3 regions of the Neobacillus pocheonensis genome follow, and region 3 is predicted to be linked to each of the others. Evidence: predicted binding sites of a transcription regulator. Region 3 holds the regulator's gene; each other region holds the start of a gene.
The links. The regulator Rex, encoded in region 3, represses fermentation and respiration genes when NADH is low (regulators of the CRP and FNR family bind a similar motif). The targets are predictions, from matches to a motif close to TTGTGAAATATTTCACAA.

Region 1 (4,294 bases), on a different contig from region 3:
GCGGGATTTATGGTTTGGGTGCTGATTTCTTCACTAATGCCTTTTATTAAGGAGGATATTCATCTTACTTCCACGCAAATTGCATGGGCAACAGCTGTCCCTGTTATCCTTGGATCACTTTTAAGGGTTCCTATTGGATTTTGGACGAACCGCTATGGTGCAAGATTATTGTTTTCTATAAGTTTTATCATTCTCCTTTTGCCAATTGTCTTAATGAGCTTTGCTAAAACATTATTCATGTTAATTTTGGCAGGGTTTCTTCTCGGTATAGGAGGAGCTGTTTTTTCCATTGGGGTTACTTCACTGCCAAAATATTACGGAAAAGCAAAACATGGTTTAATAAATGGAATTTATGGAGCAGGAAATATTGGTACGGCAATAACATCCTTTCTCGCACCAGTCTTAGCCAATCAATTTGGTTGGAGAACAACCGTACAGGTATTCCTGATTATCGTATTGCTTTTTGCTTTCATAAATTTTCTTTTTGGTGACCGAAAAGAAATAAAAGTGAATAATTCATTATCGGAACAAATCAAAGCAGTATATAGAAACCCAAAGCTTTGGTTTTTAAGTTTGTTTTATTTTATTACTTTCGGATCTTTTGTTGCCTTTACTATTTACTTGCCCTCTTTTTTAGTAAATCATTTTGAATTAAATAAAGTGGATGCTGGGTTACGCACGGCTGGATTTATTGCTTTGGCAACCATTTTCAGACCGATTGGGGGCTGGCTTGGGGATAAAATCAATCCTTTTCTTATCCTCATGGCTGTCTTTTTCAGTCTAACATTTGCTGGTTTTCTTTTATCATTTACACCTTCCCTGCCGATTTACTCTTTTGGCTGTTTGTTGGTCGCCTTTTTTGCAGGCATTGGAAACGGGGCAATTTTTAAGCTTGTCCCATTATATTTTTCGAAGCAAGCAGGTATTGTTAATGGAATTGTAGCTGCAATTGGGGGACTTGGAGGTTTCTTTCCACCTATAATTTTAACTATTCTTTTTAATTTTACAGGCCATTATGCGATTGGATTTATGTCTTTATCGGAATTTTCTTTAGCAAGTTTAGTTATCGTCGTTTGGCTTTATTATCAGGAAAAACTTGATATTTCTTCAAAGATAGTTAATCATGCAGTAGATGGTATCTGTGTCACTGATATAAATGGAATTATTCAAAAGGTCAACCCGGCATTTACAAAGATAACAGGTTATACACAAAAAGAAGTAATTGGCAAAACACCGAGCGTGCTTCAATCGGGTGAACATGACAACGAATTCTATAAAAAAATGTGGGATGAGTTAAAGACAAAAGGACTTTGGGAAGGCTATGTTTGGAACAAGCGAAAAAACAATGATATATATCGTGAATGGTTAACGATTACTGCAATCAAAGATGATGCAGGGGAAACTAAAAATTATGTCGGTATGTTTTTCGAAGATAATCTAGAATAAATTCAGAGATCCTCAACACGAGGGTCTCTTTTTATGTCCATTTCATTATGGATCCGAAAATATTACAACTTTTTGTCTTTGAAAGCCAGTTCACAATTCCTTCACCATTTTTGTGACGTACGTCACAAAAATCACGTTACCATTTGATTTATAGTAACAACATAAACAACAACTTAAACGACATCATAAAAAATATTTGAAAAAGGACATAGGGGGAATATATTATGGCTCGAATTAATTATTGGAATCCCGAGGATGAAAAATTTTGGAACGCAGAAGGAAAAAAACATGCTAGGAGAAATCTTTGGATCTCTGTTCCATCGTTAATGCTTGCATTTATCGTATGGCAGATTTGGTCTGTTGTAGCAGTAAGACTTAACGATATCGGTTTTCATTTTACCGAAGAGCAATTATTTACGCTTGCTGCCATTCCAGGTCTTGTTGGGGCAACACTACGATTTGTTTATACCTTTGCAGTTGGATCGATTGGTGGCAAAAACTGGACCGTAATCTCTACCGCAATATTAGCTATCCCAGCTATCGGTATTGGTTTCGCTGTTCAAAATCCAGATACTCCATTCTCAATCATGTTATTGCTTGCAGCACTTTGCGGTTTAGGCGGAGGTAATTTCTCATCTTCTTCCGCAAACATTAGCTTTTTCTTTCCAAAAAAAGAAAAAGGTACAGCATTAGGAATTAACGGCGGTTTAGGAAACATGGGTGTTTCAGTTGTACAATTTGTTACTCCATTGATTATTACTTCAGGAACTTTCGCTTTAGTCGGTGACAAACAAGTATTAGCAAACGGTCAGGGAGTATGGTTACAAAATGCAGCTTTTATCTGGGTAATCCCTATCGTTATTATGACCATTCTTGCTTTATTTAAAATGGATAACGTCCCAGGCGCGAAACAATCTGTAGCAGACCAATTTATTATTGTAAAACGTAAGCACACATGGATAATGACTGCACTATATGTAGCAACTTTCGGTTCATTTATTGGTTATTCTGCGGCATTCCCGCTTTTACTTAAATCTCAATTTCCTGAACACATCTCACTTGCCTTCCTTGGTGCGTTAGTAGCGGCGGCTGCCAGACCTGTCGGCGGCTGGATGGCGGATAAACTTGGCGGTGCAAGAGTAACAGCATATGTATTAGTCATTATGGGAATTGGAGCTGCAGGAGTTATTTACTTCTTAAATGGAAAACAATTTGCAGGATTCTTAACCGCTTTCTTGGTTCTTTTCTTTGCATCAGGAATTGGTTCTGGCTCTACCTTCCAGATGATTCCAAATATTTTCATTCCTAAAGAAGCAGCGCCAGTAATTGGTTTCTCTGCAGCCTTTGCAGCATATGGATCATTTTTCATTCCAAAACTATTCGGATGGTCTGTTAATACAACCGGTACTCCTGTAACTGCTTTCTACTTCTTTATTGGTTTCTATGTTGTCGCATTTGGACTAAACTGGTTCTTCTATCAACGAAAAGCAACAGTTTCCAAATCCGTAGTTAAACAGGTTGGATAAGTAAAAAGAGAGTCAGGCACCATTTGGTACCTGACTCTCTTTTATTATTAGTTCAATATTTTAACGGTAATTTGTTTTTTACCCCATTGAATCGCTTTTTGTTCAGATGGAATAAACACGTCAATACGATTTCCTTTAATCGCTCCTCCTGTATCAGCAGCGGTGGCAACACCGTATCCCTCAACATATACTTTACTTCCTAATGGAATAACAGAAGGGTCAACAGCAATTACCTTTGCGTTCGGGTTAGCGTTTAAGTCAACACCTGTGGCAGTTGTACCGGAACATCCTTCGCAGGAAGCCGTATAGGCTGTAGCCTTGACTGTAATTTCTTTTGTCTTTTCCGGTTCACTCACCTTAACCTCAGGCTTAGGAGCAACTTCAGGCTTAGGAGCAACTTCAGGCTTAGGAGCAGCTTCTACTGGTGCTGCTGGTTCAGCTTTAGTTACAGCAGGACTAGCTGCAGCTTCTTTTGCTGGCACAGGTTTATTTATATCCTTTTCGGTTAATCCCTCATAGATTACAAGATTTAAACCAGGATGGATTAAATCAGTATTTAATTTATTCCATTCTTTTATTTGAGGAACTGATACTTGGTAATTTTGCGCAACATCCCATAATGTATCGTCCTGTTTTACTGTATATTGTTTTTCCGTTGCAATCGTTAATACATCTCCTGGATGGATCAGGTCTGTAGAAAGGTGGTTCCATTTTTGAATGTTTTCTACTGATGTGTTATGTACTTGTGACAGATCCCAAAGGGTATCTCCTTTTTTCACAGTTAATTCTGCCGCTTGTACATTAGCGCCTACAGTTCCTGAGAGTGCAGCAACTGCGATGAATGTTTTTAGTTTACTAATCATTGTTTGTTCCTCCCATGTTCTTTCGTTGCTAACTTGTACTCATGATAACATGAAATTTTCTGAAACAAAGAACAGGGAGATGTTAATTGAATGACAAGGATGGCAATTATATTACGATAATATTTCTAAGTAACCGAATAATCTGAATAATAATATTAAAAAAATAGTGCAGTATTACTACCACACTATTTTATAACACCCTTTTTTAAATCTTCGAAATGGACACAGCACAGGCTTTGAATTCGGCTGTTCCGGAAATAGGGTCATATTCATTTAATGTTAAAACATTTGTTGGGGTTTCACTCCAGTGGAAGCTCATAAAGACAAGACCAGGTACCACTTGTTCCGTAATCTTCGCCTTTACCTCAAGCTCCCCTCTTCGCGAACGAACGTGAACAACCTCACCATCGTCGATGCCGAGAACCGCTGCATCATCAGGATGAATATCCACTGTTTCTT
Region 2 (4,294 bases), on a different contig from region 3:
CTTAAGGTTTATTTCAGTAATATAGCCCGGTGTTATTTCAATGCTCATTGGATAATCCATTGGAATCGAGTTATTAGAGTAACGATAAACCTCTCCCTTGAATGGGTAAGGAAATGTTTCTAACTCATCAGCCTTTTGCATGTAATCCCCACTTTACTGAAAATTCTATATTTTTATTTTAATAAAAAGAGTAATAGAATGTGAATACCTATTTTGTTTCTCTCATGACCGTGTTAACAAGTTGTTCAAATATTTTTTACGAAATTGTGAAATAGCGAACAATTTACTCTTAATTCAAAATAAACATGGTATATTAGCAATGTAAACAATATTTAAAACTTATTTTACTAAGGAGTGTTTCAAATGGTAGTCAATTGGTTAAGAGAAACCAAAGTTGCCACTGCGATCTTAACAGTTCTTCGCTTATATATCGGATATTCTTGGCTTACAGCTGGATATCACAAATTAGCAGGTGGGTTTGATGCTTCTGGGTTTTTAAAAGGAGTAATCGCGAATCCGGTAAAAGGACCTGATGGCAGCATCGTTTATGGCTGGTATGTTGATTTCTTACAGCACTTTGCTTTACCAAACGTGGATATTTTCAATACAATCGTTCCTGTTGGTGAATTTTTAGTAGGTCTTGGACTTATTCTTGGATGTTTAACAACTGCGGCAATGTTCTTTGGTCTAGTGATGAACTTCGCGTTCTTTATGGCCGGAACAGTATCACATATTCCAACAGACCTATTCATTGGTGCGATTATCTTAATCTCTGGATTTAACGCAGGCCGCATTGGTCTTGACCGCTGGGTAATCCCTTTTATCCGCAACACTGTTTATAAAAGTAAAACAATTAGCAAACAAAAGGCATAATCATTCCCGTTAAAAAATTGTTCAAAACTTTTTTACAAACTTGTGAAACATCGAACAATTTATCCTTAATTCAAAATAAACATGGTATTTTAACAATGTAAACAATATATAAAACTTATTTTACTAAGGAGTGTTTCAAATGGTAGTCAATTGGTTAAGAGAAAACAAAATTGCCGCTGGTATTTTAACAATTCTTCGCTTATATATTGGATATTCTTGGCTTACAGCTGGGTACCACAAATTAGCAGGCGGATTTGATGCTTCTGGATTTTTAAAAGGAGTGATCGCGAATCCGGTAAAAGGACCTGATGGCAGCATCGTTTATGGCTGGTATGTGGATTTCTTACAGCACTTTGCTTTACCAAACGTGGATATTTTCAATACAATCGTTCCTGTTGGTGAGTTTTTAGTAGGACTTGGACTTATTCTTGGATGCTTAACAACTGCTGCAATGTTCTTTGGTCTAGTGATGAACTTTGCGTTCTTCATGGCTGGTACGGTTTCTCATATTCCAACAGACCTTTTCATCGGAGCGATTATCTTATTCTCTGGATTTAACGCAGGCCGCATCGGTCTTGACCGCTGGGTAATCCCATTTATTCGCAGAGCAGCATTCAAAGGCAATCGAGCAGTCAAACACAATAGCTAATTAAAAAAGCGCCTATGCTTACGAGTTTCATACTCATTGACATGGGCGCTTTCTAATTAATAACTATCTTCACTTTCTTCTATACCAGTTCTGTTTTCGTACCAATTTGTTGCCTGTGTGAGAATCGCAAATACAACAAAGAAATTCATCGCCCAGACATTAATAAATGGAGCTAAACCGCCAAATTCAATCGTTTCATAACCTTTAAGCTTCATAATTATCATGGATTCCACAAAAATAAGAATAAACCCAACAACACCTGCTATCGCCGCTCTGATCATTATTTTTTCCTCCTATAACTTTTTATATGAATATCCTCTAAATCTACATTAATTAAATTGTAATTTTGACAATTTCTTGAACATTTATAATCCTATTATATTGCATTTTTCTTTAAAGCAAAACTGTAAAAACAAATAAAAATGGAGCTACCGCAGCAACCCCATGTAATGGATTTTTTTATTGATCATTATTTCTATTTTGTAAAACCTCAATGAGTAAATCCAATTTCTCATTTCGCTGTTGATCTAATTTTGTTTTCTCATTCATGAACTTTATGGTTCTGACTACAAAATAAATACTAAACACTAATATTACTAAATAAAGTAAAATAGGAATGATTGCAAAAAGACCAAAAATACTGCTGTTGCCCATCATCAAACCGCCTCCATTATTATGAAATAATTCCATTATTACACAATAATAATAGCATTTTATAAACAACTTTAGTTACATTTGGGAAAATTTTCTATACCCCGTCTTCTTATTTATTTAATCCAATGATCTGGAATCCTTAATGAAGCTGGTAATTTCGTTTTAATATCACCATTTGCTGAATTAATCTGTGCCTGGGTAAGAAAGATACATCCTGTTAGATTAGCACCGCTTAAATTTGCGTCTCTTAAATCTGCACCGATGAGGTCTGTCACTCTTATGTCCGCATCTCTTAAATCAGCGGCGATTAGCAAAGCACCTCTTAAGTTAGCTCCACGAAGGTTAGCACCTTTTAACTTTGCACCTATAAAGTCCCAACTCTTACTTATTTTTTTATTGTTTTTACGAGAAATTTTTGCCCGAACCAGTTCGCTTGTCCGTAAAAGTAAATCATTAACTGACGCTCTATGGGCTGGAACATCAAGTTCAAGTAGTAGTTTTGGACTTAGATTAGTGAGATTTTCCGTTTCCTCAACAGCAGCTTGCAATTCTTTTCTTATAGTCTTTGTATCTTCTAAACCAAGCGCTTCATTTAAGTAGCACAGCATTTCATGGAGCTGCTGCATAATTGGAAATAGCTCGAACATTTCTTTAGTCAGCTCTGGGTAATCCCGCCAATCGTTTCCACCATAGGTGACTTGAGATACCTTTTGACCTGCGCCAAAGCATTCATATACTGCACAGCCCCGAAATCCTTTATTTCTTAGATTATTATGAATACTGCAACGATAATCTGCTTGCAAATTACGACACGGGGTACCACCATCCTTATCAAAAGCAAAATCAGCGGACTTTGCATAAGGCAATGCTACACAGCATAATCCAAAACAGTTTTCACAGTCGGCACTTAAATGAATATTTTCATTTTTAGTTATTTGAGCAGTCAATAGTTTCACATCCTAATATTGCATAAAAAATTTATATCTATTGATATTTTTCAAAATTATAACTTTACAATAATACGACTATGAAAAAAATACAATTTTTCCATAAAAAAACGAGCCATACGGCTCACATGATAATATATATAATTATTTTACTAGTCCTGCCCTTAAATTTTTAATACCAAATTCCAAATACCCTTTTAAACAGGTCAGCATATAAACCCAGCCTTCTTTATTATCGATGATCTGACCTACAAACTCGTCGTCATTTTCGTTAAAACCTTCTTCAGTAACTTCAATAATTGTACTTGAATTATCTAGATCTTCCAGGTTAATGGTTACAATATGACCTTCCCCATTGGACCCCCACGCAAATACGATTTTCTTATTCTCCTCAATTTCTATTACTTCTATATCACCTTGAGCATTATATTCATCATATTTCAGTGTAATCGTTTTGCCGGCTTCCCATCTTTCTGAACTCGATGAGAACCAAAAATTCCCGATTTTCGCTGGGTCAACGAATGCTTCATATACTTCATTAGCCGGTACTAGGATTTTCATTTTCGTAAGGTTGTTCATATGATTTAATCGACTCTCTTTCCATTATTTAATTGGGAGAATTTCAATCATGCTTTTCTTTTATTTGCTCACGGATCATTTCAAGTTCTTTCAATGAAAGTTCGCCGAGGGATTTTTTTATTTCCTCTTCAAGCAGCTTTCTGTTGCTTTCTCGGTATCTATCCCACCATTCTCTAAGACCATCTGTATGATCCAAGAGGTATTCGATATCTATTTCTTCCACTTCATCGTCTGAAAGATAATTTAATGTAGCTGCTAACATACGATTAAGGTTACCAATTTCATCTTCGTTTTTTTCACTTATTTCATTTGGCAATAGCTCGTCCGTTTCCATGTCTTCAGTTTCGTTGCTTGTGGTTACAGCCTTTCTTGGCATCGTTTCCCTCCACTTTATAATGATAATATACATTTCAGTATTGCCATATAAAGTAAAATTAATGACCTTTAACTTCTAATTCCTACTCATTAAACCTTCCCATTAAAATAGTATTATAGTAATTTCCATCCGAAAGAACTTTGTCTTTTTTTAAAATCCCTTCCACCTCAAACCCATATTTTTCATAAAGCATTCTCGCTTTATCATTGGTTTCAA
Region 3 (4,294 bases):
AATTATCCACAACCAAAAAACATCTAGGAAAATCATGAAAAAACCGGACCAATAAGACCGGTTTTTTCCCAAGCTATTCCGCCAGCTCGGCCCATTCTTCCATCAAATGCTCGAGCTCTGCTTTGGCTTTTTCACTTTTTATGTTGATTTCCAATACTTTTTCGTGATCTTGAAAAATATCCGGCTCACATAATAACTGTTCAAATTCCTGGATTTCTTCTTCAAGCTCCTCAATCCTTAATTCGATCTCTTCTAATTTCCGTTTGCGCTGGCGTTCAAGCTTCTTGCTTTCTTTATCCTGTTGATAACTATTTCTTTCAACAGTATCCACTTGAGTCAATTTTTTAGCAGATTCGGCAAGGGCTAATGCAGCCAATTCTTCCTGCTCTAGCTTTTTCTCCAAATAATAATCATAATCCCCAAGATATTCACAGCTGCCCTGACGGCTTAACTCCAACACCTTTGTCGCGATACGGTTAATGAAGTATCGGTCATGGGAAACAAACAAGATGGTGCCTGGGTAATCGATTAAGGCATTCTCAAGAATTTCCTTACTATCAAGGTCAAGGTGGTTTGTAGGCTCATCCAAGATTAAGACATTTGCCTTCTCAAGCATTAGTTTTGCTAGGGCGAGGCGTGCCTTCTCGCCTCCGCTTAGGGTAGAAACCGTCTTTAACACATCATCACCAGAAAATAAGAAATTACCAAGGACCGTTCGGATTTCTTTCTCACTTTTCAACGGATATTCATCCCATAACTCATTTAATACCCGTTTATTGGACTTCAATTCTGCCTGTTCTTGGTCGTAATAGCCAATCGAGAGGTTTGTCCCATATTGAATCGTCCCGCTAAGCGCAGGGAGTTTTTTTATGATTGTCTTTAAAAGAGTCGATTTGCCAATCCCATTTGGTCCGACTAAGGCAATGCTTTCGCCTTTAAAGGCACGGAATGAGATATTCTCAGAAATCCTTTCACCATCATAACCAACTGAAAGAGATTCGACCAAAAGAACATCATTCCCGCTTTGTCTCTCAATATCGAATGAAAAGTTAGCAGATTTTTCGTCTCCTAATGGGCGGTCCATGACATCCATCTTCTCAAGCTTTTTCCGTCTGATTTGCGCCCGTTTTGTCGTTGAGGCTCGGGCCAAATTGCGCTGAATAAAGTCTTGTAGGTTAGCAATTTCCTGCTGCTGCTTTTCATACAGCTTCATTTCACGCTCATAATTGGCTGCTTTCTGATCAAGATATGAGCTATAATTCCCACTATACCGCTGGATTTGCTTGCGGGATACCTCATACACCTGTGTGACGACTTTATCTAAAAAATAGCGGTCATGGGAGACGATTAGGATGGCTCCATCATAACTCTGCAGGTATTGCTCGAGCCAGGAGAGAGTATCAATATCCAGGTGGTTCGTCGGCTCGTCCAGTATTAAGATATCAGGCTTGGTTAACAGCAGCTTTCCTAATGCGAGACGAGTTTTTTGTCCTCCGCTTAAACTGGAGATCATGACAGAAGAATCATGAAAATTTAGCCCATGCAGGACAGAGCGAATATCGGCCTCGTATTGATAGCCGCCCTGCTCTTTAAATTTTACTTGGAGACTGTCATATTCTTTTAATATTCTTTCGTATCGACTTTGGTCTTCGAAAATACTTGGATCCGCCATTTGTTTTTCAAGCCTGCGCAGCGATTGCTCCATCTGACGAAGTTCCTCAAAAACGGTCAGCATTTCTTCCAAAATAGACAATTTGGACTCTAACCCAGTATTTTGCGCTAGATAGCCGATGGTCACATCTTTTGGTTTGATGATTTCTCCGCCATCATGTGACAGATGGCCGGCAATAATCTTTAACAACGTTGATTTGCCGGCTCCATTGCGTCCAACTAGGGCAACGCGGTCTCTCGTTTGTAATTCTAGTTTTATATTCGATAAAATAAGGTCAGCACCATAATATTTTTGTAGTTGATTAACCTGCAATAAAATCATTAAAATTCACCTCTATTACTATAAATAGTTTACCGTATTCCTATAGGTCCGGCAATAAAGCGAGGCAGGTTATCAGGACTATTAATACTTTAATGCCAAAAAATTGTACGATTAGTTCAAAGTTTCACAGACATATAAAGAAAAATAGTGTATGATTTAAACGGAGGATTGTTTATATGGCAGAATTTACTCATTTTAATGAAGAAGGCAGAGCCAAGATGGTCGACGTTAGCGATAAGCCTGAAACGGCACGTACGGCGCTTGCTCATTCCAGTATTACGGTCAGCAAAGAAATTTTTGAAAAAATAACAAATAATGAAATGAAAAAAGGCGATGTCTTAGCGGTAGCTCAGGTGGCAGCCGTTATGGCGGCGAAAAAGACATGGGATCTCATTCCAATGTGTCACCCGATTCCATTAACGGGAGTAAATATCTCCTTCTCATGGGAACAGGACATTAACGATAACTATCAATTACATATTGCTGCTTATGTTAAAACAAAGGGAAATACAGGTGTTGAAATGGAAGCGCTAACAGCAGCATCCGCCTGTGCTTTAACTGTTTATGATATGTGTAAAGCGGTTGACAAAGGAATGGTCATCGGGCCAACCTATTTAGTAGAGAAAACTGGCGGTAAAAATGGCGACTTTAAGCGGACAGAACGAGTTAAATAAAACAATTGATGCGGGGGGTAGGAGATTATGAGCAATGAAACGATGAAAATACCACAGGCGACAGCCAAACGGCTGCCCCTTTATTATCGATTTTTAAAAAACCTGCATTCTTCGGGTAAACAAAGGGTTTCATCAGCAGAATTAAGTGAAGCGGTGAAGGTTGATTCGGCTACCATTCGGAGGGACTTCTCCTACTTCGGGGCTTTAGGGAAAAAGGGTTATGGATACAATGTGAATTATTTATTATCCTTCTTTAGGAAAACATTGGACCAAGATGAACTAACCAAGGTTGCCTTAATCGGGGTTGGTAATCTCGGTACGGCTTTTTTAAACTATAACTTTTTGAAAAATAATAATACCAAAATAGAATGTGCTTTTGATGTGGATCCTGCAAAAATGGGAACAATGATTCGCGAAGTACCGGTTTATCATATGGATGAATTGGAAAAGGTGTTAACGGACCACAGTATATCAGTGGCGATTTTAACGGTACCGGCACAGGTTGCTCAAATGATTACGGATCGACTGGTTAAAGCGAATGTAAAAGGGATTTTAAATTTCACCCCTGCCAGGTTAAATCTTCCGCCAGCAATTCGTGTTCATCACATCGACTTGGCTGTCGAGCTGCAATCACTTATTTACTTTTTAAAGCACTACCCAACGGATGAAATTGAAGAATAAAGAGATAGAGGGCTTTTCGCAAACCTGCGGAAGGCCCTTTTTTTATCGGACGAAACAAACGTATCTTTACAACGTAACAGTGTTATGTTACATTATTACACAGAAAGGGGTTTTCAAAATGAGCGAGGAGTTAATTTCCAAGAAGGAATTATTAGAGCTGGCGGGAATATCCTATGGACAGTTGTATAGATGGAAGCGAAAGGATCTCATCCCGGAGGAATGGTTTGTACGGAAATCCACGTTTACGGGGCAGGAAACATTCTTTCCAAAAGAAAAAATCCTAGAAAGAATCAACAAAATTCAAACAATGAAAGAAAACTTATCACTAGATGAACTTGCTGATATGTTTTCTCCTAGCCTAAGTGATTTACAACTTGAAAAAGACGAGTTAATAAAACGTAACATTGTTTCGGGTGCGGTAATGAATTTCTACTTAGAAAATGACCAAGACGGTCCAAAATTTAATTTTTCCAGAATGCTTGAAGTTTATGTTTTAGAAAAACTACTGCAGTCTGGAGAAATCAATTTGGATGAGGGGAAAATGCTGCTGCAAGTATTAAAGGATAACTCAGGGTTAATTAAGCAAAAAAGCTGCGAGCTTTTGATTACCAGAAAGCTAGGTGTGTCATCGTGTCTTTTATTGATTAATACCGAAGAGATCCATTTTGAGCGGGGTACAAAGGTCGTGGTACATGTTTCCTTGATGACCTGTATGGAAGAAATTAAATCGAAACTACTATAAAGGAGAATCGGGATGGAATTGAAAAATAGAGGGGACTTAGTCATTAATGGTTTGGGTTCGTCAAACGGCGGCCAATTTAATGTTGTTACATTAAATGGCAGAGGGACGATTAATAATGATTTAGAATGCCATGAGTTTGATTGTAACGGCTCAGGGGTGATCAATGGGAACCTAAGGGCTGCTGAGGCAAGGGTAAATGGAAAT

Region 1: a site for Rex is predicted at 1,557-1,574, ahead of ABES02_RS15560 (NarK family nitrate/nitrite MFS transporter). Genes of this name have one in related genera too.
Region 2: a site for Rex is predicted at 914-931, ahead of ABES02_RS14370 (DoxX family membrane protein). Genes of this name have one in related genera too.

What each region holds. Positions count from the first base shown of each region.
Region 1 covers NZ_JBCNAD010000027.1:14,601-18,894, reverse strand. Annotated here, with positions in the region: gene ABES02_RS15565 (nitrate/nitrite transporter) at 1-1,446, shown strand, start outside; gene ABES02_RS15560 (NarK family nitrate/nitrite MFS transporter) at 1,671-2,972, shown strand; gene ABES02_RS15555 (LysM peptidoglycan-binding domain-containing protein) at 3,020-3,835, opposite strand; gene fdhF (formate dehydrogenase subunit alpha) at 4,041-4,294, opposite strand, start outside.
Region 2 covers NZ_JBCNAD010000024.1:74,049-78,342, forward strand. Annotated here, with positions in the region: gene ABES02_RS14360 (heme-dependent oxidative N-demethylase family protein) at 1-141, opposite strand, end outside; gene ABES02_RS14365 (DoxX family protein) at 364-873, shown strand; gene ABES02_RS14370 (DoxX family membrane protein) at 1,013-1,522, shown strand; gene ABES02_RS14375 (hypothetical protein) at 1,579-1,803, opposite strand; gene ABES02_RS14380 (DUF4083 family protein) at 1,982-2,179, opposite strand; gene ABES02_RS14385 (pentapeptide repeat-containing protein) at 2,290-3,123, opposite strand; gene ABES02_RS14390 (SRPBCC family protein) at 3,268-3,702, opposite strand; gene ABES02_RS14395 (hypothetical protein) at 3,746-4,078, opposite strand; gene ABES02_RS14400 (GNAT family N-acetyltransferase) at 4,161-4,294, opposite strand, start outside.
Region 3 covers NZ_JBCNAD010000013.1:53,013-57,306, forward strand. Annotated here, with positions in the region: gene ABES02_RS07395 (ABC-F family ATP-binding cassette domain-containing protein) at 74-1,993, opposite strand; gene moaC (cyclic pyranopterin monophosphate synthase MoaC) at 2,170-2,667, shown strand; gene ABES02_RS07405 (redox-sensing transcriptional repressor Rex) at 2,695-3,348, shown strand; gene ABES02_RS07410 (YhbD family protein) at 3,467-4,090, shown strand; gene ABES02_RS07415 (polymer-forming cytoskeletal protein) at 4,103-4,294, shown strand, end outside.